DNA from 4 places in the Bradyrhizobium sp. Unk1 genome. Region 3 is predicted to be linked to each of the others. Evidence: predicted binding sites of a transcription regulator. Region 3 holds the regulator's gene; each other region holds the start of a gene.
The links. The regulator LexA, encoded in region 3, represses DNA repair genes until DNA is damaged. The targets are predictions, from matches to a motif close to TGTTCNNNNTGTGTTCNG.

Region 1: a site for LexA is predicted at 3,659-3,676, ahead of AC5ZFO_RS41490 (DNA recombination protein RmuC). Genes of this name have one in related genera too.
Region 2: a site for LexA is predicted at 6,050-6,067, ahead of AC5ZFO_RS43285 (nucleoid-associated protein). Genes of this name have one in related genera too.
Region 4: a site for LexA is predicted at 1,605-1,622, ahead of AC5ZFO_RS28650 (DUF3072 domain-containing protein). Genes of this name have one in related genera too.

The regions. Positions count from the first base shown of each region.
Region 1 covers NZ_JCAMOP010000054.1:22,387-29,957, reverse strand. The annotation lists gene AC5ZFO_RS41505 (hypothetical protein) at 24-461, shown strand; gene AC5ZFO_RS41500 (AmpG family muropeptide MFS transporter) at 612-1,976, opposite strand; partial or broken gene AC5ZFO_RS41495 (GIY-YIG nuclease family protein) at 2,064-2,365, opposite strand; gene AC5ZFO_RS41490 (DNA recombination protein RmuC) at 2,428-3,627, opposite strand; gene def (peptide deformylase) at 3,799-4,323, shown strand; gene fmt (methionyl-tRNA formyltransferase) at 4,529-5,452, shown strand; gene truA (tRNA pseudouridine(38-40) synthase TruA) at 5,452-6,189, shown strand; gene dapE (succinyl-diaminopimelate desuccinylase) at 6,352-7,518, opposite strand; gene AC5ZFO_RS41465 (DUF805 domain-containing protein) at 7,515-7,571, opposite strand, start outside.
Region 2 covers NZ_JCAMOP010000062.1:20,497-28,067, reverse strand. The annotation lists partial or broken gene AC5ZFO_RS43310 (methyl-accepting chemotaxis protein) at 1-1,834, shown strand, start outside; gene AC5ZFO_RS43305 (RidA family protein) at 2,077-2,313, shown strand; gene AC5ZFO_RS43300 (Rid family hydrolase) at 2,330-3,292, shown strand; gene AC5ZFO_RS43295 (hypothetical protein) at 3,372-3,602, shown strand; gene AC5ZFO_RS43290 (hypothetical protein) at 3,606-5,030, opposite strand; gene AC5ZFO_RS43285 (nucleoid-associated protein) at 4,990-6,039, opposite strand; gene AC5ZFO_RS43280 (SDR family oxidoreductase) at 6,920-7,075, shown strand; gene AC5ZFO_RS43275 (SDR family NAD(P)-dependent oxidoreductase) at 7,044-7,229, shown strand; partial or broken gene AC5ZFO_RS43270 (SDR family oxidoreductase) at 7,205-7,485, shown strand.
Region 3 covers NZ_JCAMOP010000007.1:220,997-228,567, reverse strand. The annotation lists gene AC5ZFO_RS11685 (molybdopterin molybdotransferase MoeA) at 1-1,207, shown strand, start outside; gene lexA (transcriptional repressor LexA) at 1,384-2,085, shown strand; gene AC5ZFO_RS11675 (hypothetical protein) at 2,731-3,165, shown strand; gene AC5ZFO_RS11670 (GAF domain-containing protein) at 3,390-4,331, shown strand; gene AC5ZFO_RS11665 (ComEC/Rec2 family competence protein) at 4,341-6,653, opposite strand; gene AC5ZFO_RS11660 (DUF2171 domain-containing protein) at 6,749-6,982, opposite strand; gene AC5ZFO_RS11655 (YybH family protein) at 7,071-7,457, opposite strand; gene AC5ZFO_RS11650 (glutamine--tRNA ligase/YqeY domain fusion protein) at 7,471-7,571, opposite strand, start outside.
Region 4 covers NZ_JCAMOP010000025.1:42,126-49,696, reverse strand. The annotation lists gene AC5ZFO_RS28675 (hypothetical protein) at 58-363, opposite strand; gene AC5ZFO_RS28670 (hypothetical protein) at 420-677, shown strand; gene AC5ZFO_RS28665 (hypothetical protein) at 774-1,019, shown strand; gene AC5ZFO_RS28660 (hypothetical protein) at 1,118-1,303, opposite strand; gene AC5ZFO_RS28655 (hypothetical protein) at 1,322-1,543, opposite strand; gene AC5ZFO_RS28650 (DUF3072 domain-containing protein) at 1,659-1,853, shown strand; gene AC5ZFO_RS28645 (DUF6496 domain-containing protein) at 1,922-2,233, shown strand; gene AC5ZFO_RS28640 (hypothetical protein) at 2,246-2,608, opposite strand; gene AC5ZFO_RS28635 (Do family serine endopeptidase) at 2,880-4,415, opposite strand; gene AC5ZFO_RS28630 (universal stress protein) at 4,626-5,462, shown strand; gene AC5ZFO_RS28625 (hypothetical protein) at 5,494-5,706, opposite strand; gene rpe (ribulose-phosphate 3-epimerase) at 6,100-6,837, opposite strand; gene cbbX (CbbX protein) at 6,834-7,571, opposite strand, start outside.

The sequences.
Region 1 (7,571 bases), on a different contig from region 3:
TCCAGACTTACGGAACGGACGACATGACGAAACTTTTCGCCACACGATCGGCTTTGGTCGCGACGATGATGCTGCTGGCGACCCCGGCCATCTCCGCGCAGCAGGACGACGGGGCGCCGCCACCGCCGAAGCCCGGCAAGCCGATCAGTGCCGGCGAGGTGCTCTCGGGCGAATTGAACGCAATGAAGGTGCGCGACGTCAAGAACGTCGGCAAGCGGATTGCGATGTACCAGATCACCTCGGAGCCGCGTCGACTGCCGGCGCCGAACGGGCTGTGCAATCTCGAGACCGGCCCCGAGACGTTCCAGCTCGTCACCTCGAGCGACGCGCAGGCCACGCAGCTGAAATCGTTTGTCGGCAAGGAGATCTCGGTCAAGGTCGACGAAGTCGCCTGCGCCAGCGATCCCGGCCAGATGAGCGAAGCCGTGATCACGAAGTGGAGCCTGATCAGGAAGCAGTAGGGGGGCGAAAATATCGACGTCGTCTCCACGATTCCGGTGTCGTCGCCCGGCTTGACCGGGCGACCCAGTACGCCGCGGCAGCTGTGATGAACCTCGATGTCTCTGGAATACTGGATCGCCCGCTTTCGCGGGCGATGACCAAGACCGGGACTACACCCTCACCGGCCCCAGCGCCTCGAAATGCCCGCGCTTCTGCAGCCAGGCCAGCAGAACCAGGCTCGGGATCGCCACCAGCACGCAAATCGCGAAGAACAGCGGCCAGCCGGTCGTCTCCGCGACATAGCCCGCACTCGCTGACAGATACGTGCGCCCGACTGCCGCAAGCGCGGTGAGCAGCGCGTATTGCGTCGCCGTGTGCAGCGGATTCTGGCACAGCGCGGAGAGATAGGCGACGAAGATCACGGTGCCGATGGCGCTGGTGAAGTTCTCGCAGGTGATGGCAAAGGCCAGCGCCCATTGGCTGGTGCCGACGAAGGCCAGCCAGGAGAAGGAGAGATTGGCGAGCGCCTGCACCACGCCGCCGATCCACAGGCTGGTCGCAAGCGAATAGCGCCGCGCGAGGAAGCCGCCGGCAAAGCCGCCGATCAGCGTTGCCGCGAGGCCGACGCCCTTCACGATCGCCGCATAATCGTTGCGGGAAAAGCCGAGGTCGATCACGAACGGCGCGGTCATCGTGCCAGAGAAGGCATCGGTGAACTTGAACAGCACGACGAAGGCGAGCGCGGCGAGCGCGTCCTTGCGCGACAGGAATTCCGAGAAAGCCCCGATCGCCGCGTGCAGCACGCGCGCGAACGCCGTCTCGGTTTGTGTCGCGGCTTCCGCCCGCACCGATTGCTCGGGCTCGGTCGCGGCCAGCGCGGTAATCGTGCCGATCAGCACCATCGCCGCCATCACCACGTAGCCCCACATCCAGGCCGACGCGCGCGGAATGCCGGTGCCCTCGAAGCCGGACACGATGAACAGCGCGCCCGCGGTCGAGACCAGCATGCCGATGCGATAGGCCGCGACATAGGACGCCATTCCGGCGGCCTGCTCGCTCTCCGGCAGGCTCTCGACGCGGAAGGCGTCGACCACGATGTCCTGCGTCGAGGAGGTGGTCGCGACCAGCAGCGCGCCGAGCGCGACGTAGAACGGCGAGCGCGCGGGATCGGTCAGCGCCAGCAGCAGGATCGCGATGATCAGCAATAGCTGCGAGAACAGCAGCCAGCCGCGCCGCCGTCCGAACGCGCGGGTGAATAGGGGCACATGCAGCGCATCCACCAGCGGCGCCCACAGGAATTTCAGCGTGTAGGGCGTGCCGACCAGCGCAAACAGCCCGATGGTCTTGAGATCGACCCCGGCCTCGCGCATCCACACCAGCAGCGTCGAGCCCGACAGCGCCAGCGGCAGCCCCGAGGAGAAACCGAGGAACAGCACGATCAGCACCCGCGGTTGCAGGTAAACGGCCAGGCCGTCGCGCCAGGAGGTGGGGGCCGTGTCGGCGCCGGCAGGGGAGGTCGCGTCGGGTGCGGTCATGGGGAGGTGTTAGCAGATTCTGGGGGCCACAAGTGAGGTGTCGTCGCCCGGCTTGACCGGGCGACCCCAGTATCCCAGAGGCCGGAGTTATGGAGGACCCGCGATCCCCGAATAGAGATCGTTCCAATCCGGATTGTCTTTCTCGATCAGCGCGATCTTCCAGTCGCGCTTCCACTTCTTCAGTCGTTTCTCCGTTTGATCGCATTCTCGGGATCATCGAACTGCTCGAAATAAACTAGCTTCACGACGCCGTAATCCTTCGTGAAGCTCTCGACCAACTGCAATTTGTGTTCGGCTACGCGACGGATGAGGTCATTTGTCACGCCAATGTAGAGCGTGCCACCAATCTTGCTGGCTAGGATGTACACGTAGTAGCAGCGTGCGCCCATCTGCCGTCTCTGGGATACTGGGTCGCCCGGTCAAGCCGGGCGACGACAGTGTGCCTCAAAACTCACTCCCCCGCCTGGAGCTTCCGCGGGAACAGCTCCGCGGCACCTGCCGCCACCAGATGCGATCCCTCCGGCGCATCGGTCTTGCTGAAATCGAGCTCCTCGATTCTCCCGGCGCGCTTCTCGATCTTGTCGGCGGAGATCAGCACCTGCCGGACGTCCTCGTTCGCGTCGGCAAAATGCTTCTGCAATTTCAGCACGCGGTCGCGCAGGCGTCCCAAATCGTCGCCGAGCTTGATCACCTCGGTGCGGATCTGATCGGCGGCGTCGCGCATGCGCGCGTCCTTCATGATCTGCTGCATCACCTGGATCGCGAGCATCAGTAGCGAAGGCGACACCAGCACGACACGGGCGCGATAGGCCTTCTGGATCACATCGTCGAAACCGTCATGGATCTCGGCGTAGACCGATTCCGACGGCACGAACATCAGCGCCATCTCCTGGGTCTCGCCGGTGACGAGATATTTGTCGGCGATGTCGCTGACATGCTTCATCACGTCGCCGCGCAGCCGCTGCGTGGCGATGCGCCGCTCCTCGTCGGTGCGGGCGTCGTGCAGCGCGGTCATCGCCTCCAGCGGAAATTTGGCGTCGATGCAGAGCGGACGCTGGTCGGGCAGGAACACCACGCAGTCCGGCCGCTTGCCGGTCGAGAGCGTGAACTGGAATTCGTAAGAACCCTTTGGAAGCCCGTCCTGGACGATCGCCTCCATCCGCGCCTGGCCGAAGGCGCCGCGCGACTGCTTGTTGGCGAGCACGTCGCGGAGCGTCGTCACCTGCGTGGTGAGGTCGGTGAGGTTCTTGTGCGCGTTGTCGATGATGCCGAGCCGCTCGTGCAGCGCGCGCAGGCTCTCCATGGTGTTGCGGGTCGAGTGTTCCATGGACTGGCCGACCCGATGGGTCACCGAATCCAGCCGCTCGTTGACCGCGCGCGCCATGTCGGCCTGGCGGCCGGCCAGCGCCTGGGTCATGGCGTCGGCGCGGCCGGCAGCTTCGCTCTGGGCGTGCAGCACCTGGCTGAGGCGCTCCTCGAGCTCGTCCGCGCGGATGGCATTGGCCATGGCGAGTTCCGCACCGCGCCGTCCCGAGCGGGCGATCACCACCGCAATCACCACCAGCAGGATGAGGACGAGGGCGCCGAAGCCGATCAGCGCATCAATGGTGCGGACCGGCCAGTCGCCAGCCAGGAAAATGATCTCGTTCATGGCGGCCCTTGTAGCCGATTCGACACCCTCCGCGAACGAATAGCGAACGCTTATGGTTAACAGCCCCTTAATTTTTATGGTTAACGAAACCTGAAGTTTTATGGTTAGCGGAGGGTTAACGGAGTTCCTCGCCGCATTGACCGCATCCGGCATGCGGCTTAAATCGCGGCCATGGCCCTCAGAGAAATCATCATCCTGCCCGACAAGCAGCTGCGTCTGGTCTCCAAGCCGATCGAGAAGGTCACGACGGAGATCCGCAAGCTTGCCGACGACATGTTCGAGACCATGTACGACGCGCCCGGTATCGGCCTCGCGGCGATCCAGATCGCGCAGCCTCTGCGGCTGATCACCATGGACCTCGCCAAGCCCGACCCGGACGGCGAGACCAAGCCGGAGCCGCGCGTCTTCATCAACCCCGAGATCATCGCGTCTTCCGAGGATCTGTCGATCTACGAGGAAGGCTGCCTGTCGATCCCCGAATATTACGAGGAGGTCGAGCGGCCTGCGAAGGTGCGCGTGCGCTTCACCGACCTCGACGGCAAGGTGCACGAGGAGGACGCCGAAGGCCTCTACGCCACCTGCATCCAGCACGAGATCGACCATCTCAACGGTGTGCTATTCGTCGACTATCTGTCAAAACTCAAGCGCGACCGCGTCATCAAGAAGTTCGAGAAAGCCGCCAAGCGCGCGGAGTAAGTCATTTGTAAGCACCGGTGCTGCCGCGAACTCCCATGCGCTCCCTCCCCCCTTGCGGGGAAGGGCGGGGGAGAGGGGTAGCCCAGGCGGAAGTCTAACCGGGGCGAAGAACTGGTCCGCGCTCATACCGAGAGAGCGCGTCGTGTGGCACCCCTCTCCCTAGCCCTCCCCCGCAAGGGGGGAGGGAACATACCGAGTCCTTGTCATGCCCCTCCGCCTCATCTTCATGGGCACGCCCGATTTCTCCGTGCCGACGCTGCTCGAGCTGGTCTCGCACGGCCACGAGATCGCGGCGGTCTATACGCGCGCGCCCAAGCCCGGCGGACGGCGCGGCCTGCAATTGCAGCCGACCCCGGTCGAGGAAGCCGCGCGAAAGCTTGGCGTGCCCGTGCTGACGCCGAAGTCGCTGAAGACGCCCGAAGCGCTCGACGAGTTTCGCGCCTTCGACGCCGATGCCGCCGTCGTCGTCGCCTATGGCATGATCCTGCCGCAGGCGATCCTCGATGCGCCGAAGCTCGGCTGTTACAATCTGCACGCCTCGCTGCTGCCGCGCTGGCGCGGCGCTGCGCCGATCAACCGCGCCGTCATGGAAGGCGATGCCGAGAGCGGCGTCATGGTGATGAAGATGGATGTCGGCCTCGACACCGGCGACGTCGCCATGGCCGAGCGCATCGCGATCCCCGACAACATGACCGCAATCGATCTGCATGACCGTCTCTCCCGGCTCGGTGCCGATCTGATGGTGCGCGCGATGGCCGCACTCGCCCGCGGCGGGCTCCAGCTCAAGAAGCAGAGCGAGGATGGCGTCACCTACGCCGCCAAGATCGACAAGGCCGAAGCCCGGATCGACTGGACCAGGCCCGCGCGCGCCGTGCTGCGCCACATCCACGGATTGTCGCCGTTTCCCGGCGCCTGGGCCGAGCTTGAGAACGCACGCGTGAAAATCCTGCGCTGCGAGCTGGCAAAGGGCTCCGGCGCACCCGGCGCGGTGCTCGACGACCAGCTCACGATTGCCTGCGGCGAGGGCGCGGTCCGCATCCTCGAGCTGCAACGCGAAGGCAAGGCGCGGATGCAGGCCACGGACTTTCTGCGCGGCGTGCCGGTGAAGCCGCCGATGCGGCTGGCCTGATGCCCCGCTACAAGCTCACCATCGAATATGACGGCGCGCCGTTCTTCGGCTGGCAGGTGCAGGACACGCTGCCTTCCGTGCAGGGCGCGTTAGAGGCGGCGGTGAAGGCGATGACCGGCGCGGATTTGCGCGTGCACGGTGCGGGCCGCACCGACGCCGGCGTGCATGCGCGCGGCCAGGTCGCGCATGTCGACATCGACAAGCAGTTTCCGCCGGGCCGTTTTCGCGACGGATTGAATGCGCATCTGCGCCCGCATCCAATCGCGGTGCTGGAGGCAGAGGTCGTCCCTGACACCTTCGAGGCACGCTTCTCGGCCGTGAAGCGGCACTACCGCTACCGCGTCGTCAACACCCGCGCCAATCTCGCGCTCGATGTCGGTCACGCCTGGCGCGTGCCGCGCCGGCTCGATGCCGATGCGATGCATGCGGCGGGACAACGCCTGCTCGGCAGGCACGATTTCACGACGTTTCGCGACACCGAGTGCCAGGCCAAATCGCCGGAGAAGACGCTCGACCAGCTCGACGTGCTGCGCGACGGCCGCGAGATCACGATTCTCACCTCGGCGCGCTCCTTCCTGCACAGCCAGGTGCGCTCGATGGTGGGATCCCTGGTGTGGGTCGGCGAGGGCCGCTGGACCGCGGACGATCTCTCCGCGGCGCTCGAAGCCCGCAACCGCGCGGCGTGCGGTATCGTCGCGCCGCCTGACGGGCTGTATCTGATGAAGGTGGATTATTAGACGAGAGCCAGACGCCCTTGCCTCATCATCAGTGTCATGCCCCGGCTTGACCGGGGCATCCAGTACGCCGCGGCCTCTCGATGCTATCGCTGCTGTCTCGGAGTACTGGATCGCCCGGTCAAGCCGGGCGATGACAGTGGAGTGATGGGCGAGAGTTGAGTCTCACCCAAAATACCGCGCCAAAATCCCCCGATACACCTGCGTCAGCTTCTCCAAATCCACCACCGGCACGCGCTCGTCGACCTGGTGCATGGTCTGGCCGACCAGGCCGAACTCGATCACCGGACAGTAGCTCGAGATGAAGCGCGCATCCGAGGTGCCGCCTGAGGTCGACAGCTCCGGCTTGCGCCCGGTCACCTCCTCGATCGCGGAGACCGCGAGGTCGGTGAACGGGCCGGGCTTGGTCACGAACACATTCGAGTTCGAGGGCTCCCAGACGATGCGGGCGCGGATGCGGTTGCCGCAGGCTTTCGTCAGACGTGTCTCGACCAGCTCGCGCAGGCTCGCCTGGGTGTGGTTGTCATTGTAGCGGATGTTGAACTTTGCGCGGGCCTCGCCGGGGATGACGTTGTTGGCCTTGTTGCCGACGTCCACCGAGGTGAATTCGAGATTGGAGGCCTGGAACTGCGCGCTGCCATGGTCGAGCGGCTCGTCACTGATCGCCACGATCAGCCGCGAGATATCAGGCACCGGATTGGAGGCACGGTGCGGATAGGCGACATGGCCCTGCACGCCGTCGACATAGAGCGTGCCGGACTGCGAGCCGCGGCGGCCGACCTTGATGGTGTCGCCGAGCGTCTCGACGTTGGAGGGCTCGCCGAGCACGCAATGGTCGAACTTTTCGCCGCGCTCCGCGGCCCATTTCAGCAGCTTGATGGTGCCGTTGATGGAGACGTCTTCCTCGTCGCCCGTGATCAGGAACGAGATCGAGCCCTTTCCATCGGCGCGCGGCGTGCCGCCATTCGCGGCGAGATGCTCGAGCACGGCTGCCACCGAGCAGGCGATGCCACCCTTCATGTCGACCGCGCCGCGGCCGTGCAGAAAGCCGCCCCGGACCTCGCCCGAGAACGCGCCGACGCTCCAGGCGCTCTCGTCGCCGGGCGGCACCACGTCGGTGTGGCCGGCGAAGGTGATGTGCGGGCCTTCAGTGCCGATCCGCGCATAGAGATTGTCGACGTCGGCTGTGCCTGCTTCGCTGAAGGTCACGCGGTGGCAAGTGAAGCCGGCAGCGTTGAGGGCTTTCTCAAGCACCCCCAGCGCACCGGCATCGGCCGGAGTTACCGAGGGGCAGCGGATGAGATCGCGGGCAATCGAGAGAGCATCGGTCATGCGCTCCGCTTAACATGCATGCCGCCGGGTGGGCTAGCGCTGGGCGGCACCAA
Region 2 (7,571 bases), on a different contig from region 3:
TCGATCGCGAGTTGCTCGGCTATCAGTCGGCGGCGCGCTATTTCGTTGTCACTGGCAAGGAGGATGATGCCAAGACGGCGCTATGGGCCGAGGCCAGCTTGAAGAACGCCATCGACCAGGCGATCAAGGGCACCAAGAAGCCGTCGCGGCTCGAGAGCCTCAACAAGCTCGCGAGCGATTTCGAACTTCTCCGCCATCTTTGCCAAGATCCTGCAAGCCAAGCGCGACAGCGCACTCTTGGTGCGGAGCCAGCTTCAGCGCAATGCCAATCTTCTCATGTACAAGCTCGACGACATCGGCCGCAACGCGTCCGGCGGCGAGGCGCAGGCGGTCGAATTCGGCACCAAGCAGGTCAACGCCCACTTCCAGACAGCAAGCGCGGCGGCGACGAACTTTATCCTCAGTTCTGACCAAGCCATTGCTACAAGCGCGCTGGCGCGACTGAAATTGGCCGAGAATTCGCTCGGCGCGGTCAATTCGTTGGACGACAAGACCGTTACCGGCTTGAAGGATATCGAAGTCCTGCTTGGGGCCTATCGTGAAGCGCTGGAAAAGCTCGTCGCCAACGCCAAGATGGTGGAAGAGCTCGTGACCGCGATCAATGGATCGGCGAGTGTCATCATGCGGGGGGCAACCGCAATGAAGGCGGACCTCGTCTCGGATCAGCAGCGGCTGGAAATGGAATCGGAAAGCACCATCGGCCAGACCGAGCAATTGATCCTGATGCTCGCCGCCGGCGGCACGCTGCTCGGCTCCATCCTCGCCTTCTTGCTCGGCACCGGCATCTCGCGTCCGATGATTGCGATGTTCAAGGCGATGCGCGAGCTGGCCTCCGGCAATTTCGACGTCGTGCTGCCGGGACTCGCTCGCAAGGACGAGATCGGCGAGATGGCGGGGGCCGTCGAGGAGTTCAAGGTGCAGGCCATCGCCAAAGCCGAACGCGACGCGATGGCCAGCGAAGCGCAGAACACGGAAGCGCGTGCGACGCGCCGCGCCGAGCTGATCCGCTTTACCGATGATTTCGAGACTGCGGTCGGCGCCTCGTTTCCAACGTCTCGGCCTCCGCCGTGCAGCTGGAATCCGCGGCCTCGACCTTGACTCGCACCGCCGAGACGACGCAGACCCTGTCGAGCCAGGTCGCAGGCGTCTCTGAGCAGGCCTCCTCGAACACGCAGTCGGTCGCGACTGCCACCGAAGAGCTTTCTGCCTCGGTCGAGGAGATCAGCCGTCAGGTGCGCGACTCCAGCCGCATCGCGGAAGCCGCAGTTGTGCAGACCAAGGAGACCGACGGCCGCATCGGCAAGCTATCGCATGCCGCGCAGCAGATCGGCCAGGTCGTCAGACTGATCACGGCCATTGGCAAGCAAACCAACTTGCTCGCATTGAACGCCACCATCGAGGCGGCGCGCGCAGGCGAAGCTGGCCGCGGCTTTGCCGTCGTCGCGAGCGAAGTGAAGTTGCTGGCGAGCCAGACTGCCAAAGCGACGGAAGAGTCTCCTCGCACATCGCGGGCATGCAGGGCGCGACCGCTGAGTCGGTCGCCGCCATCAAGGAGATCGGCGCCATAATTGGCCAGATCTCGACGATCGCCACCTCGATCGCCGGTGCAGTCGAGCAGCAGGGCGTCGCGACGCAGGAGATCGCCCGCAGCGTACAGAACGTCGCGCAGGGCACGCAGAGCGCGGCCATCGATATCGGCCAGGTCAATCGCGGCGCCGCGGAGACCGGCACGGCCTCGGAAGAGGTGCTAAACTCGGCTCAGACGCTGTCCAGCGAAAGCACGCGTCTCCGCACCGATCTCGACCGACTCATGGCGAAAATCCGGGCGGCTTAGGGCTAAAGCATGTTCCGGCGAACATCGGGAGCGCTGCCTTCTTTGTTGAGAGGTTCGCGCATGTCCTTGAACTTCTCGGCGGCAGCTTCCGCTCGTTGCCCGACTTCATTCAAGTAGTGGGTTTTGTCTGCTATTGAGCAACCTTTCCTGTTGTTTTCTCGAAGCCATGGCAGCGCTCAAACGCCGCCTCGATCGCATCCGCCCGGAGTCCGCCACGTGACGGTTCGCGAAGGAGCACACCAATGACGGACTCAGGCATCTGGAATCTGCCCATTGCTAACACCCACCACCTTTCTGCCAGTGCCGGCGAGCTGAGCTTCGTCGGCGGCGCGGGCGATTTTGACGCAGCGGGAAGGATTCGCCATCCCGGCGATTTCGACAAGCAGGTCGAAGGAGCGATGGCCAACGTGGCGAAGGCGCTAGCCAATGAATCCTGCACGCTCGACGACGTGGTGCGGCTGAAGGTGCACTACCGCTGAGCGTGACGATTGGGAGGTGATCGCGGCACTGGCGCGCTTTTTCGAAACGGATCCAATGCCGGCGGTCAGCACGCTGGCGGAGCCGTTGCAGCCGTTTTCCAGGCAGGCGATTCAGATCCAGGCGGTCGCGCAGCGTGGCTGGCGCTCGCATTCCGACGTGCGAGTATTTCCTCGCCCGGTGCCGGCCGCGAGGCGTGCGCTCTTCGGCGGCAGGACGGTCGTTGCAGGACTCCGAGCAGGCGAGTTCATCGCGCTGGCCAATCGTACCTCAGAGGACGCCGACGGGGCGTTGTTTGCTCCGGGTGACGGGCGGTCCCAGAGCCACTTCATCATGGATCGTCACGCGGAAGCCCTCACCGCGCTCGGCGCATCCTTCCAGGACTGCGTTAAGGTGGAAGGCTACTATGCCACGACTGAGCATTGGGAGATGCTCTCCAGAGCGCGAGCGAGCTACTTTCGCGAACCGGGGCCGGTCGCAACCGTGGTCCGCTGCCATGGGCTCGACCCAGGCGTTGTAACCAAGGTCGATGTTTTGGCCATGCGTCAGCTTCGCAACGGCTTTGACAAGTACATTCCCCGCGAAGACAGCTGGCCCGAGCGAGTGTGGGACTGGACGTACGCCACGCCCTATCGCCAGGCCATCCGGCTGCGCGACGTCGTTTGGCTGGGCGGTCAGGTGCCTTTGAGCCCGTACAGCAATAAGGGCGAGCGCGTACTGGCCGGCGAACTCCTGCCGCAGACCCGTTTCACGATGGGCTACATCGAGGATCTACTGCGTCCCTTTGGCCGCAGGCCTGCGGATTTGAAGCTCATGGTCTGCTATTTCAAATCGAACGGCACCGAGGCCGAGACGCTCGCTTTCGTCGCGACGCTCGCGGATTGTGTGGGTGGAGTGCTTCCACCCATGACGCTGGTGCCGATGCCCTTGGTGCATACCCCGCCGACGACCGTTGAGATCTGGGGCGTAGCACAAGGATGAGGAGTGACGATGGGCATGCTCGAATTCAATGGACACACTACCTCGCCGGTGGCGCTTCGGATCCACGCGAACTGGGTAGATGCGGGGTGAACCACCACCCGCAGACAAGCGCATCGCGATCGAGGACCGCACATACGGGGAGTTTGCGCAGCACCGCTGGTCGTCGTCGCACATCGCCGACTTGTACAGCCGCATCCGCCGCTTCGACGAAGCGTTCCTGGACACCTATGTCGACGGATCGCCGACATTTAATCGAGCCCTGCTTCTTGGCGAGCCTAGCTCCCTAGGCACCCGAAAGAGCGAGCTTTGAATCCTACGGCGGCTTGGTCGGAACTGCTGATGAGCTAGGGGTGGCGCCTGAGTTGGAGGTCGAAGAGACAGGCGTTTCGCCGTAGAGAGTATGCACACCGGCAGCAATAAGCACGACGATCAATAGCACATAGACAAAAAGCAAGACGCCACGTGTTTCGCGATAGTTCTTCATCGCTTGCTCGATTGGCGTTTCAGCGATTTCTTCCCGCTCCCGAACGGAGATATAACTATAAAGACTTTGCAGCCAGCTCCGCCGGGAAGAAGTCTGACTTTCGAAAAACGCGCTATTGATGCGCCATTGCAGCCAAAATGAAAGACCTATGAATAGGGCAGCAGAAAAGTAGAACAAGGAAGAGATGAGAGGATTCGGTGCCTTGGTCGCGTCACCCAGAATCTTCAATATGAAAGGTGCCGCCGAGATAGCCAGGTCGCGCCAGAGGGTCGCTGCAAGATCTTGCGCCCGTTGCGCGACTTTTTGAGTCTCATCAATGACGGTCTTGCGGAGATCAGCGAGCGCCTTCAGTGTTTCGCGGCTAGATGATTGGACGTGAGCTTCATAGGCAGCCTTAGCCGCCTCAAGCGCCTGCTCCAACGTCGTGGCGAGATCTTGCTGAGGACGGCTCGCCCGAGCCAGCTCGCCGGAAAAGAGCAGATGGCGCGCCTCGATATCGGTTCCAGAAAGAAAGACCCAGTGCGCGGCTTCAGTCAGAGGAGAGCGCGCGCCCGGCAGGGCAGGATTATCGGCTTTGATGCGATAGATTGGAGGCGTCGCTGCCGCTTGCAGCCAAACCTGGCTGTCCTCGAGCCAAGCTCGGGAAACGAGACCGCCCAGCAATCTGCGGGCAGCAACCCTTTCCCAAGCTCGATACGCCGGCGATGGAGCTGCTGGCGTAGCCTCTAGAATCCAGGGACTGAGATCGCTGACGATCTCACGATCGGGCACAAAGTCGCGGACATAACGAGTTGGGTCGATGGGGCACAATACGAATTCTGGAGACGAAATCGGCTGTGCCAAATCCCACGAAACTACCTGTAGTCCTCGCGCGCGAAATGCCTGAGTGGAGTTGAAATCGACGATAGCGAGGCGGGGAAGGACGCTCCGTTGCGCCAGGTATTGTGGAACGCCGGATTGGAAAACAAAAAAGGCGCAAGCCTCAGCGGCGGGCTTTCCAAGCGTGATCACCACCTCGCGCGTCGAATCGAAGACGTCACCCGCAACGAGATCGCCACCGAGCGCCGGATCATAGACTTGCAACGTCGAGAAGGGGGACGGGATTTCGTCGGCGAATCCCAGCCAGGCCACCTGCGCGTTGGCGGACGGCAGCCGCCCCCGCAATACGAGGGCATCAACACGCTCGTCTGCCGAGGCGCCGTTCGCAACTAGCTCACGAACGCACTCGACCAGATATGTTGAGCTCGAAGTCATCGAGTGTGATCTTGTCTTTGATGATGATCTCGCCCTTGTCGCGATCGACCGAAATGACTGATGGCGTCAAACCGGCAGGAAAGGTCAGTTTCACTCCGCTCGCCGTCTCGACACGACGGTTTCTGGGCGCCGCAATCGCATTCTTTTGGAGCACAAACGATTCGCCCGCCATTCCTTCGCGCTTCAGCTTTGCCTTAAAGTCCGTTACCACTGGGCTGTCGTCAGGCAGCGGACCGAATATGCTCTTCAGCCAACTTTCAGCGTTCTCGCCGTCGACGGATCCACCTGATTGGCTGGCGTCGTAGAGGCGTTGCGCCAGATTTTTCATCGCTTCTTGCGGAAGTATGTCCTTGTGCTTTTGTGCAATGTTGCGTGTGACGTCGATGATTGCCTTGGTCAGCTCTACTTCCGTCCGCTGGCGTCGAACGAGCAGGAACTGCTCGAAATACGCGGCAGGCCGCTGCGGATTCTGGCGATCGACAACGCAGATTTCGTCGCCGTCTTTGCGCAGCTTGATGAGCGCGGCCTTCTGCAATGCGTTACGGTTCTGGACAAAAGTACGTTCGATTTCGCCGAAGGTCGGCCTAGGCTTCCCCGACCGGCCGCGACTGACGTCGTAGTCGTAGCTGAGAACTTTTTCATCCTCGAATTTCAGAAGTGCAAACAGCCGTCCGGTTGAACAGGACAAGGAGAAGATAAGGAAGGCCCCGACGGCCGTGCTGCCACCATGGGCTCCGTTGAATGAAGTCGCCAGCTTCTCGCTTTCCTCCTGGAAGGTGCTCTTGTCGCGACTGATCCGTGTCAGTTGCGCCCGCACGGAGGCATCCTCCAGAAATTCGTAGCGGTTCCCACTGTTGACCGAGCGCACGCGGCCCAGAAAAAAAGGCGAATATCGGCCCGGATCGAAAGCTGCCAGCAGCTGAAAATGTTCCTCTCCCGGGCCGACGATATGGAAGACGCTCTGATCAATGCGCAGGCTTTCTAGTTCCTGCTCCGTAAGGAAAGCCATAAATCCACCTTAGAACAAAAAGAGAACAAAAGTAAACATCTCGTGGTCCAATTACGACGCATTCGATGAATTAATCCTGCGTTTTGGTGGGACTTCCATCTGGAATTGAGCTTTCAGGCTCAACTTTTGCGGGGTTGAGTGAGGTCGAAACACTTGCGGCCTCCTTTCGGCAAAAATCTGCGACGGACAATGTGAAGGTTTTTCAGATTTCCTGCCTTAGGAGAGTATTTTTCGTGGAGTAGAGTCTGGTCCGTGCGCCGAAAGCGAGGCCAACGAAATTCACGGCCACAGAAGGATTTTCAGGATTGAGCCTCATGCAGACAGAGTTTTCAGGGTGAGTGACCGTTTTTTATGATCGCGGGCTACCTGCGGCCGCGACCCCCGCGGGCTATGCAGCGCTGATTGATGCCTAGGACCTGTCCGTTTCTATTCCACGCGCGCTGTCCGCAATCGGAACAAAGCACGCATCATCGAGGAAGGCGGATGGCGCATCTAGACGTTACGATAACCGTAAGAGACGAGGGCGCCGTCGTTTCGATTGGGCATGGGCACTGACGCTGGACTCGAATTGAAGCGCGCGCCGTGATGAGTAGCGAAGAGAGGATCTATTCTATTCGCGTTCGAATGCATGAGGTGCGCACAATCGGCGTCGTCTGTAAGCAAGACTGATCGGCCGCTCGTGAGGATGGCAAGAACGATCATTCCGCTATCATTGAGGTCTCCGGCAGGGCCTCGGCTCCGTACCAACTCACCAATGGAAAACTAATACGCGCATTGGCGGGACGCACTAGCAGGTTCCTCTTCTCGCCGAGCATTCGTGCCAGTCGCGCGGCGCCAGGCCCAAGCCACTGAGCGAGAACAATCCACGAAAATCAAGGAGATGCGGGAATACGAAACCAAGCTGGTCGATGAGACGATCGCTCGCTTCGGCAAAGTCGATATTCTTGTCAATAACGCCGGTATCTCGCCGAAACGAGAGGGTAAAAAGCCAAGCGTAGGCGAAATTGCGCTCGACCAATGGCGACAGGTCCTGTGATATAAATCTTACTGGTGCTTTCCTATGCTGCAAGGCGTGTTTACCGCATATGGTCTCGCAACGATGGGGGCGCATTATCAATATGGGCTCACAGGCTGGAAGGACTCGACCGGACTTTGCCGAGCCCACTATGCAGCGTCAAAGGCTGGAATAATGGCTTTGGCAAGAACGTTGGCATCCGAAGTCGGGCAGCACGGTGTAACTGTGAATTCGCTGCGCCGGGCCGTATCGAGACGGCTATGGTCGCCTCTGCGCTAAAGTCCAATGAGCAATGCATGTCTCGGATTCCAGTAGCGCGTTTGGGAACGGCCGCGGAGATAGCTGCCGCCACTGCCTATCTTGCCTCCGACGAAGCGGGCTTCATGACTGGGGTGACGCTTGACCTTAATGGCGGAGCTTTCATGATTTAACATATTGGAAGGATCTTCACTGCAGCACCCCTGCGCGCCCCTGAGTGCCAATCGCAAATGCATAAGAAAGAAGTAATTATCCCAAT
Region 3 (7,571 bases):
CCTGATGCCGGTATCCGATGCGCTCGCCGCGGTGCTGGCGGGCGCAGAGCCGCTGCCTGAAGAGATGATCGCGCTCGACGCGGCCTTCCATCGCGTGCTCGCGCGCGATGTCGCCGCGCGGCGCACGCAGCCGCCGCAGGCGATGTCGGCAATGGACGGCTATGCGGTGCGCGCGGTCGATGCGGCGAAGACCGACTCCCAGCTCACCCTGATCGGCGAGGTCGCGGCGGGCCGCCCGTTTGCGGGATCGGTCGGCGCCGGCGAGGCCGTGCGTATCTTCACCGGCGGTGTCGTTCCCGATGGCGCTGATGCGGTCGTGATCCAAGAGGATACGGTCGCGGACGGCAAGCGCATCACCATCAAGGAAGCCGCCGTAACGGGGCGGCACATCCGCCCCGCCGGCGTCGACTTCTCGGAAGGCGACGTGCTGCTGTGCAAGGGTATCAGGCTCACCGAGCGCGACCTCGCGCTCGCCGCCGGCATGAATTACCCGCAATTGCCCGTCCGACGACGCCCGAAGGTCGCGATCCTCGCGACCGGCGACGAGTTGGTGATGCCGGGTACCACGCCCGGTCCCGGCCAAATCGTCTATTCCAACGGCTACGCCCTGCACGCGCTCGCCCGCAGCGAGGGCGCCGATACCGTCGACCTCGGCGTTGCCGCCGACACGCTGGCGGCCACCACGGCCGGCATCGGCCGCGCGCGGGAGAGCGGCGCGGACATCCTGATCACGACCGGCGGCGCGTCGGTCGGAGACCACGATCTGGTCCAGCAGGCGCTGAGGGACGAAGGTATCTCGATGGCGTTCTGGAAGATCGCGATGCGGCCGGGCAAGCCGATGATGAACGGGCGGCTCGGCGCGATGCGCGTGATCGGCCTGCCTGGCAATCCCGTGTCATCCTATGTTTGCGGCTTCCTGTTCATGGTGCCGTTGATTCGCGCGCTTTCGGGCCGTTCGATGATTCATCACCGCCGCGAACGCGCGGTGCTCGGCCGCGATGTCGGCGCCAACGACCAGCGCGAGGATTATCTGCGCGCACGCCTCGAACTGCGCGACGACGGCACGCTCGTCGCCGTTCCGGTCAATCACCAGGATTCCTCGCTGCTTGCGAATCTCGCTGCGGCACAGGCACTTCTCGTGCGCGCGCCATTCGCGCCGAAGGCCGAAGCCGGCACGCCTTGCGAGGTCTTGCGGCTGCCCGTCTGATCGCTTCGTTCGCGTGCGTTCCGCGAACTTTGTCGCGTTCACGGTAAATTAAGCAGTTGCGGAACATGTATCGAACATATAGTGTCCGTTCATGATTTGTTTCGAGCATGTAGCGGCTTACTGCTGAATTCAGCGTCTCGGAATCGAACGACATCAACCGGGGGATTTTGGTCGAGATGTTAACGCGCAAACAATACGAGCTCCTGCGGTTCATCAGCGAGCGGCTGAAGGAAAGCGGCGTGCCGCCCTCCTTCGACGAGATGAAGGACGCGCTCGACCTGCGCTCGAAATCGGGCATCCATCGCCTGATCACCGCGCTCGAGGAGCGCGGCTTCATCCGGCGCCTGCCCAACCGGGCCCGCGCCATCGAGGTGATCAAGCTGCCCGAGCTTCAGGCCGCCGCCGGCAGCCGCCGCGGTTTCACGCCGAGCGTCATCGAAGGCAATCTCGGCAAGGTCCGCACGACTTCCAGCCCGCCGGCGGATGAGGGCGAGCGTCCCGTGGCGGTCCCCGTGATGGGCCGCATCGCGGCCGGCACGCCGATCGAGGCCTTGCAGACCCGCAGCCACACCATCAGCGTACCGCCTGACATGCTCGGTTCAGGCGAACATTACGCGCTCGAAGTGCGTGGTGATTCCATGGTCGAGGCCGGCATTCTCGACGGCGACATGGCGCTGATCCAGCGCAACGAGAGCGCCGACACCGGCGATATCGTGGTGGCGCTGATCGACGACGAGGAAGCAACCCTGAAGCGCTTCCGCCGCCGCGGCGCCTCGATCGCGCTCGAGCCCGCCAACGCAGCCTATGAGGTCCGCATCCTCCCGCCCAACCGGGTGAAGATTCAGGGCAAACTGATCGGGCTCTACCGGAAGTACTGATACCGGACGCGCCGGGATCGGTTATTTGGCGCCCCGCGCGCTTTAGATCGGCATCGCCGATCCGAGATTGGAGCGGACGATTGTCCGCTTCCGCTGGATAGTCTTTCTGGTTTCGCGCAGATTATCCGGCCCCTCCTCTGGCGGTAAATCCTCGGCACGCCGCACGAAGCAGCCCTGCTTCGCGGCCTTCAGGTTCGAGGAGAAGTCATGCGCCGGATCGTTCAGATCCCAGTTGCTGTGGCGCTGATCGCAGCATCAGCGTCGCAAGCCTTGGCGTCGCGAGCCTTGGCGTCGAAAGCCTTGGCGTCGAAAGCCTTGGCCGCACAATCGCGACCCCATGTCCGCAACGACACCGCCGTGAGCGAGCGAGCCCGCAAGGCCCGCAACGCCGTCGAGCAACCGTCGCGGCCGGCCTGGCAATATTCCGGCTGGTCGGCGCCTGCGGGGCGCTGACACGCGCCTGCAGAATGCATAGGGGCGGGCTTTGTTCCTAGTGGATTCGGGAAAGATAATGTGATTGCGGCTTGCTGCGGCGAGCCGTAGATTTGCCTACAACCGGGCAGAACCTTTCACATTTCCACTCTGATAGAGGCCTGCGCCTCGATTGAGAGACGTGGGTCGCTATCCCTGCATGAGGAGCACCCGATGTGTGACTACAGCCTGCATGCCGTCGCGTCGCGTCCCGCCGAAGTCGGCGAGACGGTCGTCACGACAACCTTCCGCGGCACCTCGACGCGCGGCTTTGCCTCCGCAGCCGATCCGACCGTCGCGGTCTGCCTGCTCCCGGGAACGGAGCTCGCTTTCGCCGACAACGTCCGCTACGACAATCGCTGGATCTGGACGCGTACCGTCAATTCGCGCGTCGGCAAGTTCGGCAAGATCGATCCGCACATTCCCGATCGCCATCATGATGCGATCGAATTCCCCGACGGCAAATCCGTGCTGGTGACGCAGCTGGTCGAAGGCCAGCGCGCGACCGTGCTGCAACTACCGGTGACCCAGCCGCTCGGCGAGCGCGAGCACAAGCCGCAGATCATCACCGACAGCCGGCCGACCATCACCCGCCTGCCGATCGGCTGACATAGCCATTCCCGGCCGGCAGGTCGGGCCAGGATTGAAAATCGCCATCGCCGGCCGAGGCCGGCGAGATGGTGTCGTTCGTGTCCCGCGAAACTCCCTCGGGCGGACCAAGCCGTTGCGCCTCCCACCGCACGAAGTTTGCGCTGTCCTGCCTGAATTTTGAACGTCCGTTCCGCAGCCAAATGGCCGATGCTTGGTGCGGCTTGAGACGGCGGACACGTTCAATGAAGACCTTCATTCGCGTCGTTGAACTCTGGGTGCCTGACCGCACACGCATGCGGCTGGAATTCGGCGGCAGCCTCTACGGCGAAGGGCTGTCCGCGTTCAGGGCCGTGAGCGAAGATCTGCACTTCGGATATGACGAGGGGCTTCCCGGCAAGGCCTGGGCCAGCGGCCACCCCGTGATCCTCACCAGATTCACCGATTCCTATTTCAAGCGGACCGATCAGGCCATCGCCGCCGGGCTGACATGCGGCGTGGCAGTGCCGGTGTTTTCAGGCGAATTCCTGCAAGCCGTCATGGTGCTGTTCTGCGGCGACGACGAGGCCCATGTCGGCGCGATCGAGCTCTGGCACAACGATGCCGAAACCTCCCACGAGATGGCGCTCGTCGACGGCTATTACGGCACCGCCGAAATGTTCGAATTCAACTCCCGCCACACCAGATTTCCGCGTGGCTTCGGCCTGCCCGGCCGCATCTGGAAAGCCGGCCTGCCGCTGGTCATCAAGGACCTGTACGATGCCAGGAGTTTTCTGCGCTGGGAGGACGCCGCCAAGGTCGGAATCAATCTCGGGGTCGGCGTTCCCTATCGGACCGGCACCGATCAGACCTGGGTGCTGACGTTCCTCTCGGCGCAGGCGACCCCGATTGCACGACGCTTCGAGATCTGGGTCCCGGACGAGGCCCGCTCCGCGCTGGTCTTCCGCGCCGGCGATTGCAGCGCGCAGACCGACCTCGCCGCGCTCTATGCGACGAAATCCATCGCCAAAGGCGAAGGCAGCATCGGCGGGGCCTGGGCCACCGGCATGCCCGCGCTCAACGACGATCTCGCACGTGACGGCTCGGCCGCGGCCTCGCAGGCCTGCGCCTCTGGACTGAGCCAGATGGTCGTCCTGCCGGTGATCGGCAACGCCAGGCTCGATGCCGTGCTGGCCTGGTATCTGTAACCCGTCCGCTCAATCCTCGGCCTGCAGGTCGGCTTCCGATGGCGTCGCATCGCGGTTGCGGGAAGCCGCCGCCTGCGGCCCAAGGCTCGCGCCGAAATCCGCCTCGCCGGCAACCGCCGGCGACCACGGACGGTCCGCTCCCCTTGCCTTCGCCGCCTGAACCACAAAGCCGTCGCCGCTTCGCGTCAACGCCAGCGCGCCCTGCCTTGCGAGACGCTGACGGTCGACAACCATCGCCGCGCAATCCGGCGGCGCCGGCCGCGCCGTCACCACCAGCGCGGAGCGGCTGCAATCGTCAGCCAATGAATCGATGCGCAAGGCCAGCGCGACCAGGCGCCCGTCGGCAAGCGGCGTCACGCAGCCGGCCTCGTCGCACGACACGCCGGCGGCCAGTGAGGCACTGCCGGCGTCGCGCGGATCGGCGTCTCCGGCGAGCCATTCCTTCAGAAGAAAACCGTCCTTGCTCGACCTGATCAGATGCAGGTGTCCATCCCTGCCCCGCACCGCGACGCTCTGGCCGTCACCGGCGATCAGGACATCGGGCTGCCGCGCGCACAGTCCCCAGAGGATCGCGGCTAACAGCACCACCGCGCCGGCCCAGCGCAACGGCGTGCGCAACAAGCCCATCACGATGATTCCCAAGCTTGCAGCGATCAGCGGCGCGATGCCGAAGGCCGAGATGCGGCCGACCGCGCCCGGCAAAGCGGCCACCCAGCGCGACACCGCAACCATCCAGTCGATGCCGATCCCCATCAGCCACCAGAACGGACCATCAAGTCCGAACGGCGCTGCAATCAAACCCAACAGGCCCGCGGGCATCACCAGGGCCGAGACCACCGGCATCGCCCCGAGGTTGGCGAGCACGCCGAACGGAGTGACGCGGTGGAAGTGGTAAGCGGCATAGGGCGTGGTCGCGAGCCCCGCGATCAGCGAGGCCAGGAACAGCATCGCGATTTCGCGCCCGCCCCACATCGCAATCCGCGCGGTCGCCGAATGATCGGGCGACGCAAACAGGTTCGGCATGCCGATCTGCACCAGCGCCACCAGTCCGAGCGTCGCGGCGAAGGACATTTGAAAACTCGGATGCACAAGTGCCTCCGGTGCGACCGCGAGCACGATTAACGCGGCCACCGCCAGCGTGCGGAAGGTGATGGCGCGGCGATCGACCATGACCGCGATCAGCACCACCGCGGTCATGAAGAACGATCTTTGCGTCGCGACCTCCGCGCCCGACAGCAGCAGATAGAACGCGGCTGCGACAAGTGCGGCGGCCGCCGACCATTTCTTGATGGCAAAGCCCGCCGCCATTCCGGGGATCAACGCCAGCAGCGCGCGCACCGCGAAGAACACGACGCCGGCGACGACCGCCATGTGATAGCCGGAAATCGAGAGCACATGGCCGAGCCCCGAGATGAACATGGCGTCGTTGACGGGCGTGGTAATCGCATCGCGCCGGCCCGTGAGCAGCGCGGTCGCGATCGCCCGGTTGTCGCCCTCGAGCGTGACGCGGATGCGCGCGTCGATCGCATCGCGCAGACCCTGCATGAAGGCGGCATAACGCAGCCGCAAGCCACCGGCATCCGGCGGCACCGATGCCGCAATCGTGCCCATCACGAAGCCGGAGGCGCCGATGCCCTGGAAGAACATGTCGCGCGAAAAGTCATAGCTGCCGGGCCGCACCGGCGACAACGGCGGCAACAGCCGCGCCTTCAACTGCACGAAGCTGCCGACTTCGGGCGCAGTCCCCTTGCGCACGGAGAGGCGCACGCGCTCGAGCTTGACGTCGCTGCGCTGCGCCTCCATCGCCGTGACGCGCAGCACGAAGCGGTCGGTGCGCTCGCGGATGTCGCGGGTCTCGACGAAGCCCGACAGCGAGACGGAATAGAGCGGCTTTGCCAGCACCGTGTGCGCGATCCGCGCTGTCTTCCAGGTCGCCGTGGCAAGACCGGCCGCGACCGCCGCGATCATGATCGCCGGCGCAAACAACCGGCTCCGCCGCAACTGCACGGCGCCAAGCATGAGTGCGATGGCCGTTGCGGCAACGACCCACAGCACCGGCTCATGATCGGCGGCAAAGTAGAGCGCGATACCGCCGCCGAACGCGACCGGCATCACCCACGGCAACAATCGCCCGGCGCCGGCCTCGGCGCGCGCCCATTCGCGCAGGGTCCCGGCCAGCGACGTCCAGAGGTCGAACCCTGCCGGCACGAGGCCGCCCGCGGATGCAGCTCGGCCGACGGGCCAAGTCCCCGCAATCCAAGTCCCCGCGATCCAAGTCCCCGCGATCCCCTGGGACCGAACTGGCCGGCCCGGCTCCGCCATTCCCTGCACCTTACGATACGCGACAGGCCTGGAGGCTACCGGAACGTGCAGGCAGGCGAATAGCGGTACGGATCAGGAACGGAGCGAAGGTCCCCCTACTTTTCCTCTTCCATCGTCACGGCGACGTCCGCCTTGGCCGAGAGCCGGACCTTGTTGCCCTCGACACCGGCGACGAGGCCCTTGTCGATGAAGTGATGGTGGCCCTTGTGGCTGCCCTCGCCGCTGTCCTTCTTGGTCAGCTTGATGCGGTTGCCCTCGACCTTGTCGACCGTGCCGATGTGGACGCCATCGGCGCCGATGACTTCCATATGCTCTGCGATGTTCTGCATGGTGGGTTCCTTGTTGGACCCACCCCAACGCGCGGGGGCAGCGTTCGTTGCTATCGCCGCAATGACGATGCCGTGGGCGGCAGCAACATCAGATCAACGGCGCACGCGACGAGGCATGGTGATTGACGATCTTCCAGTCGCCGTGCTCGCGGAGGATGACCCAGCTCATCTTGACCGAGAACTCCGCCCTCTCGCCGGCGAGGTCAAACGACACGATCGCGGCCATGTTGATCAGGTCCGGGCTGGCTTGCGCGGCGCGCACCTCGGAAAACGCAGCACTCGGCTGGCGCCAGCGCGGCAGGCCGTTGAAGTAATCGGCGACGCCGTCCCTGCCCCGATAGAGCTTTGGATTGGAGCCGAAGAAGAACGCGTTCTTCGCATAGAGCGACGACAGTGCAGCCGCATCGAGTGTCGCGAAGCCGGCGCACCATTTCGCGATGATGGCGGAAACGATGGCGTCGGCCTCACTGTTCATATGCCCGATCCCCTCAGCCCTTGGCGACTTCCTTCGCGAACGTGTCGCGCAGGCCGATGGTGCGCGAAAACACCGGCTTGCCCGGCGTCGAGTCCTTGTCGCGCACGAAATAGC
Region 4 (7,571 bases), on a different contig from region 3:
CGCGTGAAAGCGAGAATCCGGAGCCTCGGTTCTGATTCCCTCAGAAACGATAATGCTCTAGCGCGCCGCAGCGACCCTCATCGGCTGCATCGCCTGCGGTTCGTCAGCGACACGTCCTTCCAGCCAGGCTTCCGTTTGCGAAAGCTCGCGCAGCGCCCGCGCGTAACGGCGGGCTGCGCTCCGCTCGGCGCCGCGCGGCAGCCTGCGCGCCTTGCGCAGCATGTCCGCAGCGGCGTTGCGATAGGCCAGCGAGCGATAGAGAAAGACGACCTTACCCATATCGAATGTTCCCGTGTTGATGGCATTCATCCTCGCAAGACCGCCATGAACGTCGGATGAAGCGGGGAATGACAAAATCGTCATGAGAATGGAACCCGCAATCGTCGTGCGCGTTTTATGCCACACCGCGAGGCGGTTCCATGCGCGGGAAAAAGTCGCCGAGCCTCATCTCTCCGACCGGCGTCATCAAGCTGATGACGCATGCGATGATGGGCGCAGCCCTCGGCCTTGTCTTCGGTCTCGCCGTCGTCCTGTTCAATCCGGCGGTCGCGAATTTGCTGAACCACGGCGGGCATTCGGCCGCCATGGTCTTCATCATCACACTGGTGACGACGTTCGCGATCGGCGCGACGCTCACGGGCCTGGTGTTCATCCTCGCCGAGGACAAGGAATTTTGAAGCGCGCGTGACGCGCGCCGAGCGCTTTCATTCGGAACTCCTGCGGCAAATGGCGGTTGGCTGCCTGCGTCAATTCAACCCAGGGAGTTCCCACGCATGAAAACCACCAAGCTCGCTCTCACCGTGATGTTGGCAACCGGCCTCGCCGCCGCTCCGTTCGCCGCGCAGGCCAAGTCGCACAAGGCCAAGCAGGGATCCTCGATGTCCTCGTCGCAGACCACAGGCGCCAACACCAAGTCCTCCAAGGGCGCTGATCCCTCCGGTCAAGGTGGTTCTGGCCCCGGCTCAGACCAAGGGGGCACCATGACGAACAACAAGGGCGGGATGAGCAACACCAAGTGATCTCCGGCCGACAATCAAAGGCCTCGCGGCGACGCGGGGCCTTTCGCTTTGGAGCTGGAGTTTGGAGCTGGATTGGGAATCCTTCCAGCGTCACATCGCTAAGGCGGCCGTCCCGCAGCATTCGCCTTCACGAGATGCTCGAGCTGTGCACGTTTGCGTGCGATCAGGAGCTGCGCTGCGGCATCGTCGAGACCCTCGCGCTGCAATTGCCGGATAGCGGAGCCGAGTTCGAGAATTTCGGCGCGCAGTTTTAGAATCCGGTACGTGTCCGGGTCTTCCTCCACCGCACGCTCCCAAAATTCTCAGCGGCGCGCGATCACGCGCAGCGGACTGCCGGATGTCGTTGCAGGACGAAGGCGTACCCGCTCGCGGACGTCAGGCAAGACATCGCCGCCACCGGCCGCCTTCCATTCGCCGATCAGCAGGTTGATTTTCCGGCGCATATCCATCTGCGCCAGGGCCTTTTCTGTGCAGTCGCGGTCGCGATTGACGAGGTCGCGTACAGACACCTCGATGCCGGCCATTTCGAGCCTCAAGGCGCTGATTTTGCGTCGAATTTCATTAATTCTGTTGTCCATGGCTTGTTAGAACAAAATAAGAACATATAGTCAAGTCACGATTTGAGAACGGAGAGGTCAGATGCAGGTTCAGGGTAAATACGACGCCAGGGTTTTCCTCGCGGAGCAGATGACGCGCGCACAGGGGCTGAGGCTGAAGCGTCTGAGCGAGGAGGCCTATCAGCCCACTCAATACGATCGGGCTCTGTCCTCCACTGAGGCTGCGCGCCGCATTCGAGCGCTGGAAGACGAGATCGAGTTGGCGAACTCCTTCTGAGGAGAGCGCCGCGCTTGGAACGTTGGGTCAGTGATGCGGTTCTCTCCCCGGGCCAAGGGAGAGAGTTGATGGCACGCAAGGCAAAGAAGCGCCGCTACTCACGCAGCTCCGGCAGCGATGTCGAGCGCGAGATGCGTCGTTACAAGAAGGGCACCGCGAAAAGCGGCCCCGGCGGTCGTGGCGGACGCGTGAAGAGTCGCAAGCAGGCGATCGCAATCGGTCTGTCGGAAGCGCGCGCGAAGGGCAAGAAGATCCCGAAGAAAGCGTCGAAGCGAAAGACCTCCAAAAAGAAGACGGCCAAGAAGACGACCAGGAAGACGACCAAGAAGACGACCAAGAAAACGAAGAAGACCTCGAAGCGCAAATCCAGCAAGCGGTAGCGCCGACCCGAGTCAGATCATGCTGCCCGGCATGAAGCAGCGGATCGAAATCCCGAACGCAGTCTTCACCGGCCACACCATGGTGTGGCCAGCCCGGTTTGGCTCCGTGATGACGGCCTCATCAGGCACGTCCACCCACTGCCCGTCGAGCCGCACGCGATAGTGCCCATCGTGCGATTCCCAATCGGGATCGGAAACAGCAAAGCCATCTGCATCCGAGCAGCAGGGCCCGAGATGGCTGCGCAAGCTGTCGAACCAGGGTTTCAGGGGCGAGTTGGCGTAACGGCCATCGTCGCGCCCCAAGGCGCTTCCGGTCGTCAGAACAAGCGGCGCCACGAGCAGCGCACACCTCAGCGAGAGCTTCAATCGATCCATGTCGGCACCGATCAAATGCGAACCACCGGTTCCACAAGAGGGCCGGGCGTTCGAGGTTCCACTCCTGCAATTCGCCTGGGCGTCTTCATTGACGCCAAAGCCCAACACGCGATTCCGAACTGTGACGAGCGAACGCGGCTTTTTCGGACGAACCCGTCATCAAGACTGCCGTTAACGAGAATGTTATCGGCGTCTGTGGGAATCTTCCAGACGTGCACGAAAAAGGCGGCCCGCAGGCCGCCTTTTGAGTTTGCCGCAGGAAGCGCGAGGCTTACGCTAGCGGCACCGCGACGAACCGCGTCGCTTCCTGGCTCTTCACCTGCAACAGCACGCTGTTCTTGCCGGATGACTTGGCCTGCGCCAGCTCGGAGCGGACGTCGCCGACATTGGCGACGGCCTTGCCGCCGACATTGAGAATGACGTCGCCGGTCTGGATGCCGCGCTGCGCGGCGGGTCCCTGCGGATCGACCTCGGTGACGACGACGCCCTTCTGGCCCGCGCCCTGGACGTCGCCGGCCGGCGCCAGGCTGAGACCGAGGCGCGGCGTGCCGGTGTTCGGCTGCGCCTTGCCCTCGCCGGCCTTGGCCTGCCGCTCGTTCGGCAACTCGCCGAGGGCGAGCGTCACCGTCTTGCTCGCGCCATTGTGGAAGACGTCGAGCTTCACGGAGGTGCCCGGCGCCAGGGTGGCAATGGTGCGGGCGAGATCGCGGGAGTCCTTGATCGCGGTACCGTTGACGGCGGTGATGACGTCGCCCGCCTCGATGCCGGCCTTCGCCGCGGGGCTGCCGTCCTGCGGATTGTCCACGATCGCGCCCCGCGCCTCCTTGAGGCCGAGACTGTCGGCGATCTCGGCGCTCACCGGCTGCACCTGGACGCCGAGCCAGCCGCGGGTGACCGAGCCCTTGTCCTTCAGCTGCGCGACGACGAGCTTCGCGGTGGAAGCCGGAATGTCGAAGCCGATACCGACCGAACCGCCGGAGGGTGAGAAGATCGCGGTGTTCACGCCGATCACATTGCCGTTCATGTCGAAGGCCGGACCGCCGGAATTGCCCTTGTTGATCGGCGCGTCGATCTGGATGAAGTCGTCATAGGGACCGTTGCCGATGTCGCGACCGTTGGCCGAGACGATGCCGGCGGTCACGGTGCCGCCGAGGCCGAAGGGATTGCCGACCGCGACGACCCAGTCGCCGATCCGCGGCTTCTGGTCGGAGAATTTGACGAACGGGAAGTCCTTCTTGCCCTCGACCTTGATCAGAGCGAGATCGGTCTTCGGATCGGTGCCGACCACCTTCGCGGTGTAGCTCGTGCCGTCATCCATGGTCACCTGTACCGACTCGGCGTGATCGACGACGTGGTTGTTGGTCACGGCATAGCCGTCGGCGGAGATGAAGAAGCCGGAACCCTCGCCCGTGATCATCTGGTGGCGCTGGCGCGGCATGCCGTTCATGCCACCCGGGCCGCGGAAGCCGAACTGCCGCGAAAACTGGTCGAACGGCGAATCTTCGTCCGAATCCATCCGGTTCTGTTGCAGCATCGCGCTCTTGTCATTGTCCTGGTCGATCCTGACCCGCACCGAGATGACGGCGGGTTTGACCTTGCTGACGAGATCGCCGAAGCCCGGCGGGGTCGCGGCGGCTTCCGCGGCCTGGGCCGGCGCGACGAAGGAGTTCAGACCGAACTGCGACGAAGCGGGAGAGGCAGCCAGCACGGCCACGCCAAGCGCGGCCACGGTGCCCAGCAGCGCAAGCCGGCGCGGCTTCAAGATCTTGCGGGTCGTGGTGGTGTCGGAATTGACGCGATCGTTCATGTCGAAATGTCCATGTTGGGTAAGTCGCCTTGCACCCAACATGGACATCGTCACCTTACGGCGTCCCGTCCGTCCGATTAAATCTTGGCAAAGGTGCCGCGGCCAGCGGCCCGGCCGAAAATCAGGGCTGCATATTTGATGCGGCTCAACACAGGCCACGTGCGCAGTGATAGACTGCGGCCACTGGATGATGTCCATCGGAGGCACGCCATGTACAAAGACATTCTCGTCCACATCCCGACCGAGCGCCCGATGCACGCGGTGATCGACGGCTCGATCTCGCTCGCGGCGAGACTCAACGCGCACATCGACGCGGTCGCCGTCGGGTACGTTGCGAGCAGCACTGCCTACGTCATGGATGGCGGTGCCGCCGTAGCGGCCGTATTCGAGATGGAGCGCGAGCGCGCGCTGGAGCGGGCCGAGGCCGCATTGGCGATATTCCAGAGCGAAGCCAGGAGCGCCGGCATCTCCTGCACCTGCCACCCGCTCGGCGCAATCCCGGCGGATGCAGCCGGCTCGCTCGGCGAGATGGCGCGGCTCCACGATCTCAGCATCGTGCTGCAGCCCGATCCGGCGCAAGGCTCATTCGACAATGATATGCCCGGCGAGATCCTGTTCCAGGCGGGCGGACCAGTGCTGTTCCTGCCCTACACCTTTCGTGGGCCAGTCAAGGCGAACCGGATCGGCATCTGCTGGGATGGCAGCCGCCTCGCCGCCCGCGCGATGCGCGACGCCGCTCCCTTGCTGGCCCGCGCCGAGGAGATCGTGATCATCACGATCAACGAAGCCGACGCCGTTCCCGACGAGGTCTCGGCAAGCCATCTGGCAAGACACCTCGGACGGCGCGGATTGTCGACCCGCACGGTCAGCCTGTCGGCGGCACGCGCCGACATCCAGCCGACCATCCTGTCGCTGGCCGCCGACGAGAGCCTCGACCTCCTGGTCATGGGCGGCTACGGCCACTCGCGGTTGCAGGAACGCTTCCTCGGCGGCGTCACCCGTGCCATGCTGGAAGCCATGACGGTCCCGACGCTGATGTCGCATTGATCGAGAGATGATCCGCAACGGACCGACGCCCTCACGCCGCAGCGGGAGTGTCAAATGGCGCAGTGGCGATGGCGTCGTCCTCGGGTTGCGCATTGCACGCGTCGAAATGCGCCTTCAGCGCAATCTCGGCGAGATATTCGAAATGTTCGGCTTGGCCAAGGAGTTGCCAGTTCTGAAGCGGCCGATAGGCCGCCTGCTGACGACAGAGAGACGCCAGCGCCCGGTAGCGACGTACGTTCTCCATGAGACCCTCCCTCGCATTCACTGAGCTTATTGCCCTGATTTACGTCAGGCCGATGGCGGATATGCAAAACATTTACTGCATGCGAAGCGCCCCGCGCAACCTGGGTTAACGTCTGGAAAACGCGCAGGCCCCCGTTGGTTCCTCTCGGACGACTCCACGTGGAACTCATTGGCTGGACGTAGCGCCGGCGCGCGACGGAGATGCAGATCAGATCAAGATACCGTTCGATCGATTCCGGCCACCCGATGAAATTGCCCTGCATTTCTGCGCAGAACTCTCGCGCGAGGAAGGCCCGCCGCGCTGTGCCGCATGCCCTGTAGAACCCCGGACAGAAGTGGCACGCCAAGGCACGACCAGTGCGACGCCGGCTCTGCCACGCCTGTATGCCGTATTCTACCGGGTGAGCGCGGTCTCGCCGGCCCGGATCGTCTGTGCCGAACCATGTTGCAGCTTCGGAACCCTGCCGGCTTCCGCAGCAGCGCGGATGGCGGCGATGTTGACCGCATAATCCGCGCTGCTCTTGCCGCGGAACACGGCCGATCCAGCCACGAGGGTGTCGGCGCCCGCGGCAGCCACGGCGGCGGCATTGTCGCGCGTAATGCCGCCATCGACCTCGAGCCGGATCGGCCGGCCGCCGATCATGCTTCGAATGCGCCTGATTTTCTCGATCTGGGAGTCGAGGAAAGACTGGCCGCCGAAACCGGGATTGACCGTCATCACCAGCACGAGGTCGAGACGATCAAGCACGTATTCGATCGCGGCTTCCGGTGTAGCCGGACACAGGCTGACACCAGCCTTCTTGCCGAGCGCGCGGATGGCCTGGAGCGAGCGGTCCAGATGCGGGCCGGCTTCGGCATGGACCGTGATGACGTCGGCGCCTGCCTTTGCGAACGCCTCCAGATAGGGATCAACAGGCGCGATCATCAGATGCACGTCAAAGATCTTCGCCGTCGCCGGCCGGATCGCCTTGATGACGTCGGCGCCATAGCTGATGTTCGGCACGAAGTGTCCGTCCATGACGTCGCAGTGGATCCAGTCGGCACCGGCAGCATCAATAGCCCTGATCTCCTCACCGAGGCGCGCGAAATCTGCGGCCAGGATCGAAGGCGCAATGAGGATTTCTCCCGTCATGGCGTCGCACTCCTCTGCGCGTCCGCACCACCGCTGAAAACGCGACTCGCAAGGACATCCGTCGGATCGATCGTCTCGAGATCGACGACATCGAGCATCCGGTTGAGATCGGACACCAGGCGATCGGCCTGCCGGAGGCGGATACGATCGACCGCATTGCGGATCGAGCGCGCATTGGAGAAGAACGGCTGGGTCCGGCGTAGCGCGATGTATGTCTCGAACGCCTCGCGCGCGGCGGCCGAGAAGCGATAGCCGCGCTCCTTCAGCATCAGCTCGGCGATCACCAGCAGCTCGGCTTCGGCATAGTCCGGGAAGTCGATGTGATGGGCGATGCGCGAACGGAAGCCCGGGTTGGAGGCAAAGAAGCTCGTCATCCGCTCGCCATAGCCGGCGAGGATCACGACGAGGTCCTCACGCTGGTTCTCCATCACCTGGAGCAGGATCTCGATCGCCTCCTGGCCGTAATCGCGCTCGTTGTCGGGCCGGTGCAGATAGTAGGCCTCGTCGATGAACAACACGCCGCCCATCGCCTTCTTCAATATCTCCTTCGTCTTCGGCGCGGTATGGCCGATATACTGGCCGACGAGATCGTCGCGCGTCACCGAGATCACCTGCCCGCGCCGCACGAAACCGAGGCCGTGCAGGATCTTCGCCATGCGCAGCGCAACCGTGGTCTTGCCCGTGCCGGGATTACCGGTGAACGACATGTGCAGCGTCGGTGGCGACGATGCCAG